DNA from 2 places in the Sporosarcina koreensis genome. Region 2 is predicted to be linked to the other one. Evidence: a T-box and tRNA genes for the amino acid it is inferred to sense, from the RefSeq annotation. Region 2 holds a T-box; the other holds one or more tRNA genes.
What was found. The T-box of region 2 lies ahead of argS (arginine--tRNA ligase). A T-box ahead of a tRNA ligase gene usually reads a tRNA of that ligase, here a tRNA-Arg.

Region 1 (9,990 bases), on a different contig from region 2:
TGCTCAACTCATCGATTCGATCAACAAACTCATCATCGACAAGCAAGGTGGAAGCGTCACAATCATCTAATTGCCATGAGATTTCTTTCGAAGACAGCCTGCTGTTCAACATGACGATTTCGAGCCCAGCCAACAGACATCCGTGAATGATAAAAACCATCTCGGGCGTTGATCGGCCCAATAAGGCAATCCGATCCCCTTCATTCAACCCATTCCATCTTAATTTCCGTGCAATTAAAGATGCTTCATCTAAAAGCTGCTGGAATGTCCATCGCTTGTCTTCATAGGAGAGAGCCATCCGATTCGGGGTCAAATAAGCCCTTTGCAGCAACCAATTAGGTATCATACACTCACCTTCCTCGAATAGAAAAGCTGCCTAGTTGAACAGGCAGCTTGAATAATTTACTATGCTTACAATATTAAGGGAATCTTGGGAATTGGCCGAAGTCAGGTTTACGCTTCTCTTTGAATGCGTCGCGTCCCTCTTTCGCTTCTTCAGTTGTGTAATAAAGCAAAGTAGCGTCCCCAGCCATTTGTTGAAGACCAGCTAGTCCGTCCGTATCAGCATTCATTGCTGCTTTTAGGAAGCGGAGTGCAGTCGGGCTCATGGAGAGCATCTCTTCACACCATTGAACCGTTTCGTCTTCCAATTGCTCATAAGGGACAACTGTGTTTACGAGGCCCATATCCAATGCTTGTTGCGCATCGTATTGACGGCACAGGTACCAAATTTCTCTAGCTTTTTTATGGCCGACGATGCGAGCCAAGTAACCCGAGCCATATCCAGCGTCAAATGAACCTACTTTAGGTCCTGTTTGTCCAAAACGTGCATTGTCCGCGGCAATCGTTAAATCACATACGACATGCAACACATGACCGCCGCCGATTGCGTATCCCGCAACCATCGCTACTACAGGCTTCGGTATGACACGGATCAATCTTTGCAAGTCAAGGACGTTCAGACGTGGGATTTCGTCATCTCCGACATAACCTCCATGTCCACGGACAGATTGGTCGCCACCTGAGCAAAATGCCTTTTCACCTTCTCCTGTTAATATGATGACTCCGATGCTGCTATCATCCCGTGCTCGAGAAAAAGCATCGATCAGCTCCATTACAGTTTTAGGACGGAATGCATTGCGCACTTCAGGACGGTTGATCGTCACTTTTGCAATGCCGTTGTACTTCTCATATTTAATATCTTCATATGTACGGATTGTTTCCCATTGACGTGTCATGTTCTTCCTCCTCCATTATTATAGGTCTTGCAAATACTCCATAATCATTGTAGCAAACAATCGCGGTTTTTCCACGTGAATTGCATGTCCGGCGCCTGAAACGACAATGTGTCGCCATGCAGGAGATCGGTCATTCATTTCCTGGGCAATTGCTACAAATTTCGCATCCAGCTCGCCTGTTAGAAGAAGAACAGGATTTTGAATCGAATGAAGGGCTTCCCAATAGGATTCCTGGCTGCCAGTTCCGATACCAAGCAGGCTGTTTGCAAGTCCGGTTGCACTTTGTTGAAGTCTTTCATTCCGGATAGCCTGCCTTTTTTCCTCGGGAAGGCTTTTTTGAGATTCAAAAAGGGGAATACTTTCCCACTTATCAACAAAAGAGGCGATGCCTCTCTTCATTATCTTACTGGCGAGTGCTTTGTCCGCAGCTCTGCGTTCTGTCCGTGCTTGCTCATCCACCAAGCCCGGAGATGCACTTTCGAGGATCAAAGCCTGAACCCGCTTTGGATAACGCACCGTATAGGCGAGGGAAATGCGGCCGCCCATTGAGTAGCCGACCAAATAAAAGGAATCCAATTTCAATTGCTCAAAAAGGGCTTCCAAATCTTCAATCTGCTCCTCCATCGAATAGCGTTCCGGCTTGTCGGGAACGGTTGTTTTTCCGTGCCCCGTCAAGTCAATCGCAATTGTCCGATATTTCCCTTGCAGTTCATCCCGAACTTCCCTCCATGTGGCTGAAGTTCCTGTAAAACCGTGTAGAAAGACGACCTCGGGCAACTGTGGTTCTCCTTCAACTTCGACATAGAAGGACAGCCCTCGGACTGGAATCAATTCACTCATTCCCTTCCAGCCCCTTTACGACTTCGGCCCAATAGGCACGGTGGGCTTTCACATTCACCGGTCTGTTCGTGAACACTTCGATGATCCGGACGTCTTTCGTCTTTTCTTTTTGCAATTCTGCTTGGAATTCCTCCACCGTATGAACAGCAGCGTACTGTGCGTCATACATCGCCCCGATATGTCCGAACGTCAAGCCTGTCGGTGTGCCGAATAATTCTTCGAAATGGTTTTCGACACTCGCTTGTGGAAGATAGGAAAAAATTCCACCGCCATCGTTATTCAATATGACAATCGTTAGATTCGTCTTATGGAATCTCGATACGATCAACCCATTGACGTCATGTAAAAAGGACAAATCGCCAATAAGCAGGTACGTAGGCCTTTTTCGTGTCGCTTCGACGCCAAACGCCGTAGAAACGACACCATCAATCCCATTCGTTCCTCGATTGGAAAATATCGTGATATCCTTCTCCGTCTTGCAGAAAAATGTGTCGACATCACGGATTGGCATGCTGCTACCGCTGATCACATCACTGCCATCCGGAAGCATGTCGAATAACGTCTTCACAATGACCCCTTCATCCCCTGCGCTTCCCTGATACTTTAGGGTTTCGGTTTCAGCAAGTTGTTCAGCAGAAGACCATTGCTCACGATAGGAGGACGCTTCCTGCTGTTCTGGCACGTCATAGACAGACTCCGGCGAACATTGAAGATGATGTGTCACGACGCCAAGTGAATCCCGGAATTCCGGTGATTCATCCACAGCAATAAACACTTCCGGCCGGCATTTCTTCAAAAATAAAGACAATGGCTTCGAAACTGGCTGTGCACCGAAACGGATGACCGTGTCGGGAGCTGCATTCGACTTGAACAAGTCGCTTTTCAAAATCGCATCATAATGAGCGATGCACAATGTTCTGCAGTCTTCAGGAACTTCCGATCTCAAATTGGATAAAGGATCGCATAGCACGGGCCATTGCAATCGCTTTGCAAAGTTCCAGAATGCATCCTTATCAAATCCGACCGGCAATTCCCCGGCTATGACCAGTCCACTTTCCGCTTCTGAAAAGAGGGCGGATAGCGACTGTTTTTGAATAGCTGTCAGTTCAATTTCCCCATGGATCCGTTCAACGAACGTCGAGGCTTTTGATTTCCTATCAAAATCGATGAGCAGCGGCTCCCGTAACGGGATATTCAAATGGATCGGCCCCATCGGTTTTGTTAATGCAACGGAGACGGCGCGATTGACATGCCTTTCCAAAAACCAATCCAGCTCTTCATTATCCTCCGCAATTGGAAGGTCCACACTGAACTTCACATGCTTTCCATACATATTCAGTTGATCGATCGCCTGCGGTGCGCCAACGCCCCTCAATTCATGTGGACGGTCAGCCGTCAGGACAATGAGCGGAATGCGAGCATAGAACGCTTCGGTAATGGCAGGATGATAGTTAGAGGCCGCTGTTCCCGATGTACATAAAAGAACAACAGGCCGGCCGGATGCCTTCGCTAAACCTAGCGCAAAATATGCTGCCGACCGTTCATCGACTTGCATATAGGTCTGCATCTTGTCTGACGCAGCGAAAGCATAGGCTAGAGGCGTGGAACGGGAGCCTGGACTGATGACTGCCTCCTTCACGCCTGCCTGCAGCAATGTATCTGTCATCCGTAATACGTGGTCCGTCAAAATTCGTTGTTCATCCATTCAGCTTTCCTCCAAGCGCCCGCAATACCGGTCTGAATTTCACCCAAGTTTCGTCATATTCCAGTTCGGGAACGGAATCCGCAACGATTCCTCCCCCCGCGTATAGATATGCCCGGTCGCCGTCTAGCAGCGCAGAACGGATGGCCACGGCAAATTCCCCATTGCCTGAGGCATCAATCCAACCGATTGGAGCTGCGTAATAGCCTCTATCCATACCTTCCTCATGACGAATGATTTCCAAAGCGACATTCGTCGGAACCCCTCCAAGCGCCGGAGTCGGATGCAATGCCTCCACGAATGAGAAGATATCATTTTCCTGGCCAAGCGTACCCTGGACAGGCGTGTAGAGATGCTGGATATCTCTTATTTTCATCAGCTTCGGTGTTTTCGGAATGAGCACTTCGCTGCAATATTTATTAAACACATTTGAAATCATGCTGACGACGTGCTGATGCTCTTCCCGGTTTTTGCGATCCCCAAGAAGCTCCTCACCGAGTTCCCGGTCTTCCTGGGCGGATTTTCCGCGACGGATCGATCCGGCTACACATGCCGAGTAGGCTTTTCCATCTTTGATTTCGATTAGACGCTCAGGCGTTGCACCAAAGAACAGTGAACCCCCTCTTTGAAGCCCGAAGTGGTAGCTCTCCTGCTGTTCATTCGTAATGGCATGCAATGCTTTGACGTTATTGAAATCGCGTTCAAATTGAAGCTCAAGCGCTCTGGCAATGACGACCTTGTCAGCTTTGCCTTTCCGAATGGAGGCAGTGACGTTTTCCACTGCATCCAAATACTGCTTCTTACCCCGTTCTGTCGTAGCGACGACCTTATTATCATTCGCAAAATCAAACTCCTCCACCTGGGCGATGTGGATCAGTTTGTCGCGTTCTTCCCGTAGCCTTTCAAAATCCTCAGCGGCTTCTTTACAATCGGTGATCATATTGATCGAAACCATCGTCTTGCCTTCCTCGATTTTCAATTGAAATGAAGGCACAACGAAATAACCGGACGGGAATCCTTCCCACTCCGATTCCTTCCTGTTTTTCTCATCAAATGAAAACCCGCCGAATAGGACAGGATCGATATCTTTTTCTTCTTTTATGAGAATGGAACATAGCTGCTTCCATTGCTCCGATATATCCTTAAAACGGCTTCCCGCTTTTGCGGTTGCCAACGTATAGGCATGTCCAATCCCGACAAGCGTCAATGTCTTATCGGCATTTTGCCAGTAGAACCGTTTGTCTTTGTATTGCGAAGCGCCTGCTTCAAAAAAAGACAAGGGTGATATCCTTCCGACTTCGACAGTTTCCGTGAAGAAGCGCGTACTAGGAGATATCATCACTTTTTGTATTTCACGAACATCCGTCATCTTGTGACCCATCATTTTCTCTCCTTCATCTTCAATCCATCGTCTTGCAATGAAACACGTATTATTTTTTTTGTAGAAGAATGAGTTTCTTAGTTCCATTATACCGGAATATCGTGTTTCTCGCATAGATAATGCAAACAAGGATACCTCTTTCAGCCGTTTTGGAGTACAATGGATAACGGAAACACGAGGATAGGAGAGAATACATTGCAACATACTATTAAAGCTGATTCCGGATGGCGAATATGGTGGCAGCTTACGAGACCACATACTCTGACTGCGGCTTTCGCTCCGGTTTTCCTAGGAACAATGATTGCTTTGACTCACGGAAAATTACATTTTCCTTTATTTTTCGCCATGCTGATCGCCAGTCTTTTCATTCAGATGGCTACGAATATGTTCAATGAATACTACGACTTCAAACGGGGATTGGACAACGAAAACTCCGTCGGAATCGGAGGGACAATCGTCCGTAACGGCGTAAAGCCGAAAACCGTTTTGCAAATTGCGCTTGCGCTGTATGCTATATCCGTTCTGATCGGGATTTATATTTGCCTTGAGACCTCTTGGATGCTTGCACTCGTCGGAGCCATTTCAATGCTGATCGGCTACTTGTACACAGGCGGACCGATTCCGATCGCTTACACGCCTTTCGGAGAACTTGTATCCGGAGTAGTCATGGGCATGCTGCTGATCCTTATCGCCTTTTATATACAGACAGGCGTAGTGACGACAGACGCTGTTCTCATTTCGATTCCGAGCATGCTCCTCGTCGCTGCCATCATGATGGCAAACAACATCCGCGACTTGGAAGGTGATAAAGAAGGCGGCAGGAAGACGCTGGCCATCCTTGTAGGGAGATCCAATGCGATTACGATCCTTGCTTCATTCTTTATCGTTTCTTATTGCTGGATAATCATACTCATTGTTTTAGGATATCTTACCCCTTGGGCATTGCTCGTATTTCTGAGTGTACGTAAACCGATAAATGCCATTGCCACCTTCCGCGCTCATCTGCTTCCTTTACAGGTCATGCCTGCGATGAAGAATACGGCTGTGACAAATACTCTTTTCGGTTTATTGCTCGGTATCAGCATACTGATCGGACAATTTCTATAAGGTATCGATGGACTTGCAACTAGTTGCGAGTCCATTTTTTTGTCTGTATTTGTCTTCCATGTTTAGTTCATCGATTCAAAAGGAATTGAGATGATACAACGATTCATTATGAAGTCATTGTGCGATGAGCATACTAACGCAACTAACATAAAAGGATGTGCTGAACATGTTAACGGAGCAACAGAAAACAGAACTCAAGGAAAGTTTACTGGAAATGAAATCACAATTTCAGAAAACGGAAAATGAAACAGACATTCGGGATTCCGCACGGGAAGAAGTAGGAGAATTATCTACGTATGACAATCACCCTGCCGACATGGGCACGGAGCTATTTGAAAGGGAAAAGGATCTCGCTTTGAATGTGCACGCAGGCGATGAAGCCGGCAAAGTGGAGTATGCTTTGCAGGCTTTGAAGAATGGGACATACGGATATTGCGAAGAGTGTAAGAAGGAAATCCCATTCGAACGGCTGGAAGCGCTCCCTTATACAACATACTGCATTGATCATACGCCGGAACAGGATGTACCGGACGACAGACCATCGGAAGAGGATCGATTGATCATGGCCAATCCGAACTCATATGCAGACAGACGAGAGGGCATTTATAGGGACAGCCAGGACAGCTTTCAGGAAATAGCTAAATCGGGTACATCCGAAACACCATCCGATTTTATAGGAGATCATGATGACTATAATACTCTTTATGATGATGAAATATTGGACGGAGCGGCGGAAGAAGTGGAAGAGTTCGTCAGCACCGACATCACAGGCGAAAAGCGAGGATTTGTAAGATCAGATATATCTGAGGAATATGAAGGCAAATTAGACGATGAAGGATTGGAATCTCCTTTAGGGGATATTCCCTATCATCGCAGGGATAGTTATACGGGTGAGGAAAAGTGACGAGAGTGGAATACTCGTCAGAAAGCAGCGTGTCGGGGAATGCCTTCGCCCAAAGTGAGGCCTCATACGCCATACGCCCAAAGTGGACCATTTAGCGCCTATAATTGACCTTTAAGCGCCCAAAGCGGATCATTCTTCGCCCAATGTAGGTTTTCTTACGCCCAAAGCAGTCTGTTTTGCGTCCAATGTAGGACTTTGCGCGCCCAATCCAGGTCGTCACGTAATTAATTTGATACGAATAGAAAAAAACAGGCTAAGAAAAAATGCAACATTTTTTCTTAGCCTGTTTTTCATTTGAAACTAGTATGACCCCTACGGGATTCGAACCCGTGTTACCGCCGTGAAAGGGCGGTGTCTTAACCGCTTGACCAAGGGGCCAATCATATATGGCGGAGAAGGAGGGATTCGAACCCTCGCGCCGCTTTCGCGACCTACGCCCTTAGCAGGGGCGCCTCTTGAGCCTCTTGAGTACTTCCCCGTATAAAATTGGCTCCGCAGGTAGGACTCGAACCTACGACCGATCGGTTAACAGCCGATTGCTCTACCACTGAGCTACTGCGGAATATGATGGGCCTAAGTGGACTCGAACCACCGACCTCACGCTTATCAGGCGTGCGCTCTAACCAGCTGAGCTATAGGCCCATGGAGCGGGTGAAGGGAATCGAACCCTCATCATCAGCTTGGAAGGCTGAGGTTTTACCACTAAACTACACCCGCAAGGAATGGTGGCTCAGGACGGAATCGAACCGCCGACACAAGGATTTTCAGTCCTTTGCTCTACCGACTGAGCTACTGAGCCACATTGATTTGGTAAACTGATAATTTCTCTAGAGTCACTTAGAAATCTGCAATCATCAAATCGTATGTAATGAAAGAAAATGGCGGTCCCGACCGGGATCGAACCGGCGATCTCCTGCGTGACAGGCAGGCATGTTAACCGCTACACCACGGGACCTTTTGGTTGCGGGGGCAGGATTTGAACCTGCGACCTTCGGGTTATGAGCCCGACGAGCTACCACTGCTCCACCCCGCGATAATGTTAATACTTACTTCTTAATACTTGCTACGCTATTTGCATAAGAGACACCTTACGCTTCGCTGTCGGTGTTACTCGCATCCGTTGCTATGCTCGTTGCTCCACCCCGCGATAATGTTAGTTGTAGGAATTTCAAATCCTACTATTCAGTTGTATTCCATAACCACTTTTGCTGCTTTAAAAATATATGGCGGAGGAAGAGGGATTCGAACCCCCGCGGGCTTTAACACCCCTGTCGGTTTTCAAGACCGATCCCTTCAGCCAGGCTTGGGTATTCCTCCGTGATGACTATTCAAATAGTGGTGGACCTTGCAGGACTCGAACCTGCGACCGGACGGTTATGAGCCGTCTGCTCTAACCAACTGAGCTAAAGGTCCTTTTAGGATGGCGGCAGAGGGGATCGAACCCCCGACCTTACGGGTATGAACCGTACGCTCTAGCCAGCTGAGCTACGCCGCCAGGAAAAGTATTAAGATAATTGGTGGAGCCTAGCGGGATCGAACCGCTGACCTCCTGCGTGCAAGGCAGGCGCTCTCCCAGCTGAGCTAAGGCCCCATTTAAGAAGTGGTCGGGAAGACAGGATTCGAACCTGCGACCCCTTGGTCCCAAACCAAGTGCTCTACCAAGCTGAGCTACTTCCCGTATAATGGCGCGCCCGGAAGAATTCGAATCCACAACCTTCTGATCCGTAGTCAGACGCTCTATCCAATTGAGCTACGGGCGCATAATATGATAATTTTATTGGTGCCGAGAACCGGAATCGAACCGGTACGGTAGTCACCTACCGCAGGATTTTAAGTCCTGTGCGTCTGCCAGTTCCGCCACCCCGGCGCAAATAAATGGAGCGGAAGACGGGATTCGAACCCGCGACCCCGACCTTGGCAAGGTCGTATTCTACCACTGAACTACTTCCGCATTGAAAGTGCGGGTGAAGGGAGTCGAACCCCCACGCCTTACGGCACTAGATCCTAAGTCTAGCGTGTCTGCCAGTTCCACCACACCCGCATATTTGTATCAAGACAGAGAGTCAAGAAATGGTGAGCCATGCAGGATTCGAACCTGCGACCCTCTGATTAAAAGTCAGATGCTCTACCGACTGAGCTAATGGCTCATAAAAGTGGTGCCGGCGATAGGAGTCGAACCCACGACCTACTGATTACAAGTCAGTTGCTCTACCAACTGAGCTACACCGGCGATTTATTAGTTTGAAATATTATGGTGGAGGATGACGGGTTCGAACCGCCGACCCCCTGCTTGTAAGGCAGGTGCTCTCCCAGCTGAGCTAATCCTCCATGTTAAAATCGCGATAAGCTTCTCATTACTGCGTCAGCTTCATTCGATCAGTCAGTCACGTACTGTAGTACGCTCCTTCCCTCTCTCAATCGCTTCCTTGTCCTGTTCGCTTCTCCCGATTTTAACGGGGAGTTGCGATAAGCTTCTCGTTACTGCGTCTGCAGCATTAATGCTTGTCCATTTACTATGTAATGAATTGGTTCGGCCCGGCGACGTCCTACTCTCACAGGGGGAAGCCCCCTACTACCATCGGCGCTGAAGAGCTTAACTTCCGTGTTCGGTATGGGAACGGGTGTGACCTCTTCGCCTTCATCACCAGACCATATCGCCTTTCAATCAAGACAATATTGATTATACCAATTCTGATGAAATTTACAAGTCTTTTTTTAAAAAAGTTGTTTGAACGATGCTTGTTCGTTCAAAACCGGATAAAACCAACATTGTCGCTGAACTCAAGTTCAACCGTACTTCATAACTTTAAGGTTAAGT
Region 2 (9,990 bases):
AAACGATGCATGGCTCTTATTTGTTGAAGGGCTTCAACGCATTGGTTTGATCCACAAAAATAAATCCATCATATCGGCTGCCAACTCTTGATGACACATAATTCCCATAAGCTTCAAACTCCGGATTATAAACGACCCCGATGGCGCGATGTCCGATCCATTCATTGAATAAATGACGGTTCTCCTCAGTAAATAAAATCACTTGATCCTCGGCCGCCGCTGCATGCATCTGCCCTTCCCATGAATTGAACTTAGCTGGAGGAACATCCATCACTTCATAAGGCTCCCCCCAGCTTTCACCGGCAATGACGGTCCCTTCATACGTCCCAAAGCCAATGGCAAACGTGTCCGTCCTACCATATTTCTCCCGGACGAGCTGACCGACGTTGGTCATATCGTGGTCGGCCATCGTTGTTTCCGACGCATCGCCGACATGGGTGTTGTGCTCCCAAATAATGATTTTCGTTTCGTCACCGTGATAGTTCAAAATCTCTCCGATCGCCTCCACCATATGCATATCACGGATATTCCACGAAATAGCGTCGTCCTGCATCATGGCGCGATAATACGATTCGGCATTTTTCGCGACTAACGCATTCATCGTCATATTCAAGTCCTTCTCCTGCTCGTTCGAATAAAGGTCTTCATGACTGCGGATTGTTGTCAGCAAGTTCGTCACCTCACGAATGCATTCGTCCGTGAAATGGGCGGTCGACAGGGCATAATGCTCTGGCATCCGGTTATACGGCTCGAAACAGGAGAATGCCTTTTTCGCCAACTCCAAATCTGCCTTAAACTGCGGGTTTTCCTGGAGAAACCGAAGCAATTCATCGATCGATTCGTACAAGCTATACATGTCGATGCCGTAAAATCCGGTTTTGTCAGCTGCATCCTTTCCATCATTTTCACGTTTTAGCCATTCGACAAGCTCCCCAACTTCTTCATTCGCCCACATCCACGTCGGCCAGCGATTGAAAGATTGTTCCAGTACTTGCCTTGCGGACTTCCCCTTTTCATCAAACTCTTTCACATAACGATTGACCACCTGCGCAGATGGCCAATCGCCCTCCACAGCAATGATTGTGAACCCCTTTTCCTGAATGAGCCGTTTGGATATGGCGGCGCGGATTTTGTAGAATTCCGAGGTCCCATGCGTCGCTTCCCCTAACATGACAATCCGGGCATCCCCAATTGCGTCCATAACTGTATCAAGCGCTTGATCATTCAACGTGAAGGCGTGCTCCTGTATGGCAGACACTAATCTTTTCGACAAATCAATCCTCTCCTTCATCCATAGCATACCCATGGCAGTTGGATGGAAACCGGGGGAGTTTTTATTGCAGCGTAAAATGGTTACCACCGACTCAGGCGGGTTTACCACCGACTCTCGGGCGGTTACCACCGATTCGCCAGTGTTTACCACCGATTCGGAGCACTTTACCACCGACTCTAGTGAATTTATCACCGATTGACTACAATTTGAGGGGTTTTTGAATGAATTTCTGCGCTTCTCGTAGTAATTTTCAGTTCCAAAAACGTTTATCACCGCTCAGGCACACTTTATCACCGATTAGAAGGAGTTTATCACCGCTTAGACAACCGTTATCACCACTCAGCCGAGGTTTATCACCGCTCAAGCAGCCTTTATCACCGTTCGCCACTTTTCCACCATAAAAAACAACCGCCAGAAGTGACGGTTGCCCCCAATTTATTGATCTGCAACTTCCAGCGTTGCTTCCTTGTCATCTTGCATTATCTTTAAAATCCACTTCGTTTCTTTCTCATCAAAAGTAATTTCTTGAATAACCAAGAAGCCAAATGTTGTTTTCCCATCGGTCATTTCGATGGCCTTCGCCACAGCCTGCGATTCGGAAAGCGTTGCACCAGCCGGTTTATAATCCGGCAATACCTCCACAAACTTCGCCTTCCCCTGGCCTGGAAGGGATAACATTATCCCTCCGGATGCCTCCACTTTGACACGTTGCCCTATTTGCAGCTTATCTGCTTCAGGAAACTCATAATAAACAGCACCTTCTGTTCCGCCCGCAACAAAAATCTTCCCTTCACCAGCGGACAATATGAATCCGCCTTCCGTCACCGGAGTATCCGTGAATGTCTCTTCAGGCATGATGATGCTGGATTCACCAGGCTCCGCAACTATTCTGCCATCTTGTTCAAAATGGAACTTGTTGTCCGGGAACATTCCCTCCAGTTCCTTTTGCTGCGCTGGTTTCAGAAAGTCATGGCTGATTTCCACGACTCCAGTAATTGTATTAACCGATAATCCATATGACCCCCGTTCCGATCTCATCCCTTTCAGCGCTAGTCCGACTTCATCCTGTTGTTCATGCAGTTCCTTTTGTGTATGCGGGCTACGGAAAATATAGATCGGCTCCGCTAGGATTTCGCCTGCATCCACTTTCGGTTGCAGCTCATCAAGCAACTTTTGCACACGCTCATCCGGCTCCTTCACGCCGATCCAAATGCCGGATTGCTCCGCACCACTCATTTGATTTTCAAAAAAGAGGATGCCTTCGTTTTCGAAACTTTCGTGGCCGCCATAGACCTTCTCCATCGCCTCTATTGCGATCGGTCCCTCGATTGCCTGCACCGCCATATCCTCCGCCAATTCTGGATTCGGTTCTCCGTATAATCCCTCTTTGTATTCATAGCTTTCCGTTTGTGCAGCAGCTGCCTTGTCCCGTTTAGGCGATTCTTTAACTGTTTGCTTCAATTCAGCAATGACTTCGCGTCCACTCACTTTTTTCAACGTCTTCCATCCGCTCTCCTCAACCGCACCATTTTTCAGGGTTGCACCCGAGCCAGCCGTTCCACATCCTCCTAGCAATAAAACAGCACTTACCGTTATCAAAGACATTCTATATTTCATTCCAAAACCTCCCAGTCAATAAATTAGACGGGCAACCCTAGTTAACGTTACGCATTTTTTGTTCCAAAATCGTTTATCACCGTTCAGGCACACTTTACCACCAATTAGAAGGAGTTTTTCACCGCTTAGACAACCATTATCACCGCTCATCCGAGGTTTATCACCACTCAAGCAGCATTTATCACCGTTCGTACACTTTTCCCCTTTAAAAAAACCGCCAACAAGTGACGGTTTCTCAAACTTCTATTGATCCTCAACTTCCAACGTCCCTTCCCCGTCATCCGGCCAAAACTTGAATACCCACTTCTTTTCATTTTCATCAAACGTAACTTCCTCGATCAGAACAAAGCCATTCGACAATTTCTCACCGGCTATGTCCATTGCTTTCGCTACAGCTTGTGACTCGGAAAGCTTTGCATTCGCCGGCTTATAGTCCGGCAAAACTTCCACAAACTTTGCAGTTCCATGTCCAGGATACGATTTCGAAATCATTCCTGATGCTTCCACATTCACACGCTGGCCGACTTTCAATTTGTCGGCTTCCGGGAATTTGTAAAAGACAGGGTCTTCAGTTCCGCCTGCTACAAAAATTTTTCCATCGCCGGCGGCCAATACGAATCCACCTTCACTCACCGGAGTATCCGTGTATGTTTGTTCAGGAGCAATAAGGGTTGATTCCCCCGGCTCCGCGACCATCCTTCCATCTTGCTCGAAATTGATCGTATAGTCGGCGAATAAATTCCGCAACTCCTCTTGTTGCTCCGGTTTCAGGAAATCATGGGTGACATCAATATCACCTGTTTTGACATTGACGTAAAGGTTGAAAGATCCCAGCTCCGATTCGATGCCTTTCAATACTTCCGCAACTTCCTCCTGTTGATCATAAAGTTCCTTTTCCGTATGAGGGCTACGGAAGATATAAATCGCTTCCGCTAGAATTTCGCCTGCATCCACTTGTGGCTGTAATAGATCAAGTAATTGTTGAACACGTTCATCCGGCTCCTTGATCCCGATCCACACGCCGGATTGATCAGCACCTCCCGTTTGATATTCATTGAAGATGACGCCTTCATGATGAATCCCACCCTCGCCGTAAACTTTTTCCACCGCCTCGAAGACAGCGAGCCCTTCAATTGCTTTGACATTTAGATCTTCCACCGTTTCTTTCGAAGGCTCCTCAACCCCAGGGGGCGTTTCTATAGTCGCCCTCTCGTCCCGTTTAGGCGTCTCTTCAACGGTTTGCTGCAGTTCGGCAATGATTTCACGTCCACTCACTTTTTTCAACGTTGGCCACTCGCCATCTTCAACCGCAGCATTTTTCGGTGATGCATCCGTTCCACATCCTCCCAACAATAAAGCAGCGATAAACAAAGTTGATAAGATATTTTTCATTCCGATACCTCCCGCTTATTAAGTTAGACGAATGAGTCGTGTAAAAGTTTCGACAATTCCCTATTGACACCTAGCCTCCAATTTGATACATTCAACTACAATATCGATGACGAAGAGAGTAATGGGTCGGAACTTCTGTAGCGAGCCGGGGTTGGTGGGAGCCTGGCGGGGTGGATTCATGAAGCGCACTTCGGAGATGCTTTTCTGAATGAAGTAGGAGAAGCCGGTGACTCGCCGTTAGGAGAAAGGGGCCTCTATCCATACATGACAGGGGCAATTTGAGTGGTACCGCGGAACAAGCTTTCGTCTCATTTATTGAGATTGAAGGCTTTTTATTTTTCCTGAAAAGGGGTTCATATAAATGAAAAACGATATTTTACAAGCTTTACAGACAGTCAGCCCAATCCAATTGGAGGAGCATATGCTGGAGCGGCCGGCCAATTCAAAATTAGGCGATTTTGCATTGCCTTGTTTTCCGTTCGCAAAAGTCTTGCGGAAATCCCCCGTTGCCATCGCGGAAGAAATTGCGAGTTCCGTTAAGCACCCGTTGATCCGCAAAGCAGAAGCCGTGAATGGGTACGTCAATCTTTTCATGGATCGGGAAGTTATCGCCGATTCGCTCCTTCAAACAATCCTTAAGCAATCCGCCGCATACGGATCATCCAATGAAGGCAACGGCGGAGTGGTGACAATCGATCTATCCTCGCCAAATATCGCAAAACCGTTTTCGATGGGGCATCTGCGCTCAACAGTCATCGGGAATTCCATCGCTTTATTGCTCGAGGGAAATGGCTACCAGCCGGTGAAAATCAACTACATCGGTGATTGGGGCACGCAATTCGGGAAGTTGCTCACCGCGTACCGGAAATGGGGCAACGAGGAAGATGTCCGTAAAGAGCCCATCAAGACATTACTGAATCTGTACATCCGTTTTCACGAAGAAGCAGAGGCGGATCCTTCCTTGAACGATGAAGGACGCGCCGCATTCAAAGTACTTGAGGACGGCGATGCCGACGCACTCGCTCTGTGGGAATGGTTCAAAACCGAGTCATTGAAAGAATTCCAAAGGATTTATGATTTGCTCGGCGTCTCCTTTGATTCCTATAACGGAGAGGCGTATTACAACGACAAAATGGAACCGGTCGTGCAAGAACTCGAAGACAAGGGGCTATTGGTCGAATCGGACGGTGCCATGGTCGTGGAAATGGAAGACGGCATGCCTCCTTGTTTGATTAAAAAATCGGATGGAGCGACGTTGTACGCAACACGTGATTTGGCTGCTGCCATCGATCGAAAAAACAAGTACGACTTCGTCAAATCCATTTACGTCGTCGGGAATGAACAAAGCCTCCACTTCACACAAGTAAAGAAAGTGCTCAACAAAATGGGCCATGAATGGGCGAACGACATCGTTCACGTACCATTCGGGCTCATCTTGCAAGGCGGCAAGAAGATGTCGACGCGGAAAGGCAAGATTGTCCTGCTTGAGGAAGTCTTGAAAGAAGCGATTGCACTCGCACAGAAAAACATTCAGGAGAAGAATCCGGCGCTTGCCAATCAATCCGAAGTGGCAGAAGCTGTCGGAGTCGGCGCCATCCTTTTCAGCGACTTGAAACAGCATCGGAAGCATGACATCGAATTCGATCTTGAAACAATGCTTCAGACAGAAGGCGAAACGGGTCCATATGTCCAATATGCGCATGCGCGAGCGAACTCCATCGTGCGGAAAGCGGGAGCAACCGACGAGTTCGCGATTAACGAAGTGAACGATCACGAATGGGATATCGTCAAACTGCTGAGCCAATTCCCGCAAGCAGTCAAGCGCGCGAACGACGAATTGGATCCTTCCGTCATCGCAAAATACGCGGTTGACCTCGCCCAAGCGTTTAACTCGTTTTATGGGAATGTGCAAGTCTTGTCCGACTCCGCAAACAAGGCATACCGAACTGCGCTAACCGAATGTGTCATCATCGTATTGAAAGAATCATTGCGCCTGCTTGGCATGAGAGCGCCTGAAGAGATGTAAGTACAAAGTAAAAAGCAATCGTTCCACCATTCACTGGCGGGACGATTGCTTTCAATTCATTTATCCTTCCAACATTCGGCACCTTTCAAACTAGGATCCGCTTTAAACACGGGATTCTTCCCTTGTTTCCGCTGCTTCGTATAATCATCCAACACGTGGAAAGCGACTTTTCCGAGAAGAAGGATGACGAGAAGATTTATGATTGCCATAAGGCCCATGAACAAGTCCGCCATGCTCCAGACGATATCCACTTTTGCCATTGCACCGAACATGACCATTACAAGAACCGCAATTCGGTAAAACGTCATCCACGACTTATGCGCATTGATGAACTCGATGTTCGTTTCACCGTAATAGTAATTCCCGATGATCGAGCTAAACGCGAAGAACAAGATTGCGATTGCGACAAAATAGGGCGCCCAAGAACCGACATGAACGGCCATGGAGGACTGCGTCAGCAAAATGCCGCTCTCCTCTCCTTTGTCATATAGGCCCGCAAGAATAATGATGAATGCGGTCGCTGAACAAATGATGATCGTATCGAAAAAAACGCCAAGGCTTTGAACAAGACCTTGCTTCGCCGGGTGCGTGGCACTCGCCGTTGCAGCAGCGTTCGGCACACTCCCCATCCCAGCCTCATTCGAGAATAAACCACGCCGGATCCCCTGCATCATAGCTGCCCCGACACCACCTCCAGCCATTTCCTTAATGCCGAAAGCATGCTCGAAAATCAAGGCAATCATAGCGGGCACTTCCGTAATATTTATGATGACGACAAATAAAGCGATAAGAATATAAAACGTTGCCATGATCGGAACAATCGCTTGCGTCACTTTCACGATCCGCTTCACACCGCCGAAAATGATGACCGCCGTCAAAATGACGAGTATCAAACCGACTGCCCAATAAGGAATATTGAAAACATCATTGAACGATTGACTGATCGTGTTCGATTGGACCGAGTTGAAAATGAATCCAAAACACATCGTCAGGAGAATCGCGAAAACGATTCCGAGCTTCCGAAGGCCTAGCGCCTTCTCCATGTAATATGCCGGCCCTCCGCGGAATGTATCGCTGTCCCGCACTTTATACACTTGTGCTAGCGCGCTTTCCACGAACGCCGTCGCCATGCCGATGACGGCGATCACCCACATCCAGAAAACGGCGCCCGGCCCGCCAATTCCAATGGCAAGCGCCACGCCGGTGACATTTCCCGTTCCGACCCGCGAAGCAGCACTGATTGTGAACGCCTGAAACGCCGAAACTCCATGGTCGCCCTCCTTCTTCTCGAAGATGAGACGGAACATCTCCCCGAAAAGGCGAATTTGGACAAACTTCGTCCGAAGAGTAAAATAAAGACCGATGACAAGTAGAAGACCAATCAATATATAAGTCCAAATAAAATCATTCGCCGGCCCGACGAGCCACTCCAATACACGCATCAAAAACACTCCTTCCAATTCACGAGTCTCCAACTCTCTACCCTTTTCATCCTTGGAAATCACCTGCTTCAAGAAGAAAAGCAACCGAGTCGGCATGGGCTCGATTGCTTGGATTGGTTATCACCGACTTAGGGCGGTTTACCACCGACTTTGGGCACTTTACCACCGATTCGGGCGAGTTTACCACCGATTCTCGGCACTTTACCACCGATTAGGGCGAGTTTACCACCGACTCTCAGCACTTTACCACCGAATCGTCATTTTTCACAGGCTTTTCGCCAATCAAAGCGCAGCCTTCACCGTCTTCCGATAATATCCGACCGTCAAAAATGCGAACACGAGATAAATCAACGCATAGATGCCCATGGCGATGGATGCGGGCAATGTAATGTCGGACATGAACATGAAGGATGCCGCTTTTATCGCAAAAATCGAGTGCAGCAAGCCAATCAGCAACGGCAAGCCGAAGACGAATACTTGCTTACGGACGATGCCGCGCATAATGTCCTGCACGGTGAAGCCCAGTTGGCGCAACGTTGCATAGCTGCTTTTCTCCTGCTCCGCTTCCGTCATTTGCTTAAAGTATAAAATGCTGCCTGTCGAAATGAGGAACACGAGCCCCAAGAAACCGGAGATGAAAATGAATAGGCCATTATTCTCCATGCCCGAAGCGTATTGGGAATAGTAATCAAATCCGTGCTGTTCATCTTCCTCATTCATTCGCTTGAAAATCGCGGAAGCTTCGGCAAGCTGATCTCGTTCCAACACATCGATGGCGTAGGTGTTTAAAATGCGCCACTCATTTTCATCATTCAGAAATAGAGCTTTTAATTCTTGATAAAATTCATCTTTTACAATAAGTTGAGTCGCCGCTGCAGAATTCAATGCATTTCCTTCGTTCACTTTCACAACTTTCATGTCAGATTCTATTTCTGCATTCGATAATTTGACATTGAATGGAACTTCCATCGTTTTCAACAACCAATAGATACTCGCATCATAAAGGTACGCGGCATCGGAATGGGGAATTTGAATATCCACTCCCGCTTGCTGCAATTGTTTGTCGCTTATTATTTTTGCCCCAAACGAATTGGACATCAATTCCGATACACTGCCACCTTCAAATTCCCCGTCCACTTCCAGCGTTTCAACTGTTGCAGACGTATACGTAATCTCTTGCTTATCCAGTTCGCCGATGAATTTCTCTGCAGAGCCTTGACCGTCTTCATACCAAAAATCATCAAATGAAAAATCAAACGGATAAATCAGGCGGACTTCCTTTTCCGTTGAATAATAAAGGGAGTACACGCCCGCCAACATTGTCAGCGTCATTGCGGACAATACTGTAATGATCGTCAATGAATTCGCATTCCCCTTCATCCGATGCATGATCGGCGCAAGCGACAAGCTGTTATACAGTCCGAGATGGCCTTGCTTTCTTTTGCGGATTTGATAAAGCACCCAGCTGATCGCGACGCGGAACAATAAATACGTACCGAGGATTGTTGAAGCCAAAACGACGATCATATTGATGAGCAGCCAGGCATTCAACATCCGTCCGGATAACCAGTAACCGAATGCGATGAGTGCCATCCCTAAAATTGCTAGAAAGGTTGATCTGAATGCTTTCGGCTTCTTCGGATGCTCGCCGGTTTTCTCTGCATTGAATAATCCAAGCAACGTATTGCGGTAGACCGCAACGAGCATTTGCATCGATGTAAGAATCGTAATTCCAAGGAATACAATGACCGTCTGGATGACTGCCGCCGTCGAGAACGTCACTTCAATAAAACCGTCGAATCCGATGAGCTTCATTAACAACAATAAAAACACGCGTGATACAAGAATTCCCGCGCCAATCCCGATCGCCAAAGCTCCTGCGCTTAGCAAAGCGTTTTCGATGATCAACAAACGCGAGACAGAACCTTTCGTCAGGCCAATCAATTGATAGAGCCCGATTTCACGGCTCCTTCTTTTCAAGAAAATCGCATTCGCATAGACAACGAAAATTCCTGCGATGAATAATAATAGAATTCCTGCCACTTTGAACGCCGCACCCATGCTGCCGCCTGATCGCGCCACAACCGACGGGTCATGCTGCAAAGTCGCAAAAACGAAATACAGGACGACGCTTAAAATAAGCGCGAAAAAGTAGAGATAGTAATGCTTGATGTTTTTCCGCATGCTGCGGATGACAAGGTCAAAGAGCGTCAACGCTGTCACCCCCGAGGACACCTTGC

Region 1: it encodes a tRNA-Arg, which carries the amino acid that the T-box ahead of argS (arginine--tRNA ligase) is inferred to sense. The anticodon was not compared.

Annotation. Positions count from the first base shown of each region.
Region 1 covers NZ_JBHSNP010000008.1:122,204-132,193, forward strand. The annotation lists gene ACFPTP_RS03665 (o-succinylbenzoate--CoA ligase) at 1-346, opposite strand, end outside; gene menB (1,4-dihydroxy-2-naphthoyl-CoA synthase) at 420-1,238, opposite strand; gene menH (2-succinyl-6-hydroxy-2,4-cyclohexadiene-1-carboxylate synthase) at 1,257-2,078, opposite strand; gene menD (2-succinyl-5-enolpyruvyl-6-hydroxy-3-cyclohexene-1-carboxylic-acid synthase) at 2,071-3,783, opposite strand; gene ACFPTP_RS03685 (isochorismate synthase) at 3,776-5,161, opposite strand; gene ACFPTP_RS03690 (1,4-dihydroxy-2-naphthoate polyprenyltransferase) at 5,357-6,268, shown strand; gene ACFPTP_RS03695 (TraR/DksA C4-type zinc finger protein) at 6,435-7,172, shown strand; tRNA gene ACFPTP_RS03700 (tRNA-Glu) at 7,479-7,550, opposite strand; tRNA gene ACFPTP_RS03705 (tRNA-Ser) at 7,560-7,650, opposite strand; tRNA gene ACFPTP_RS03710 (tRNA-Asn) at 7,660-7,734, opposite strand; tRNA gene ACFPTP_RS03715 (tRNA-Ile) at 7,741-7,814, opposite strand; tRNA gene ACFPTP_RS03720 (tRNA-Gly) at 7,816-7,889, opposite strand; tRNA gene ACFPTP_RS03725 (tRNA-Phe) at 7,896-7,971, opposite strand; tRNA gene ACFPTP_RS03730 (tRNA-Asp) at 8,052-8,127, opposite strand; tRNA gene ACFPTP_RS03735 (tRNA-Met) at 8,131-8,205, opposite strand; tRNA gene ACFPTP_RS03740 (tRNA-Ser) at 8,397-8,489, opposite strand; tRNA gene ACFPTP_RS03745 (tRNA-Ile) at 8,509-8,585, opposite strand; tRNA gene ACFPTP_RS03750 (tRNA-Met) at 8,594-8,667, opposite strand; tRNA gene ACFPTP_RS03755 (tRNA-Ala) at 8,688-8,763, opposite strand; tRNA gene ACFPTP_RS03760 (tRNA-Pro) at 8,774-8,850, opposite strand; tRNA gene ACFPTP_RS03765 (tRNA-Arg) at 8,856-8,932, opposite strand; tRNA gene ACFPTP_RS03770 (tRNA-Leu) at 8,951-9,039, opposite strand; tRNA gene ACFPTP_RS03775 (tRNA-Gly) at 9,049-9,123, opposite strand; tRNA gene ACFPTP_RS03780 (tRNA-Leu) at 9,132-9,213, opposite strand; tRNA gene ACFPTP_RS03785 (tRNA-Lys) at 9,244-9,319, opposite strand; tRNA gene ACFPTP_RS03790 (tRNA-Thr) at 9,327-9,402, opposite strand; tRNA gene ACFPTP_RS03795 (tRNA-Val) at 9,425-9,500, opposite strand; rRNA gene rrf (5S ribosomal RNA) at 9,706-9,821, opposite strand.
Region 2 covers NZ_JBHSNP010000029.1:351,847-361,836, forward strand. The annotation lists gene ACFPTP_RS17500 (erythromycin esterase family protein) at 17-1,273, opposite strand; gene ACFPTP_RS17505 (DUF3221 domain-containing protein) at 1,709-2,890, opposite strand; gene ACFPTP_RS17510 (DUF3221 domain-containing protein) at 3,134-4,282, opposite strand; T-box leader at 4,380-4,596, shown strand; gene argS (arginine--tRNA ligase) at 4,644-6,308, shown strand; gene ACFPTP_RS17520 (alanine/glycine:cation symporter family protein) at 6,365-7,750, opposite strand; gene ACFPTP_RS17525 (FtsX-like permease family protein) at 8,033-9,973, opposite strand; gene ACFPTP_RS17530 (ABC transporter ATP-binding protein) at 9,951-9,990, opposite strand, start outside.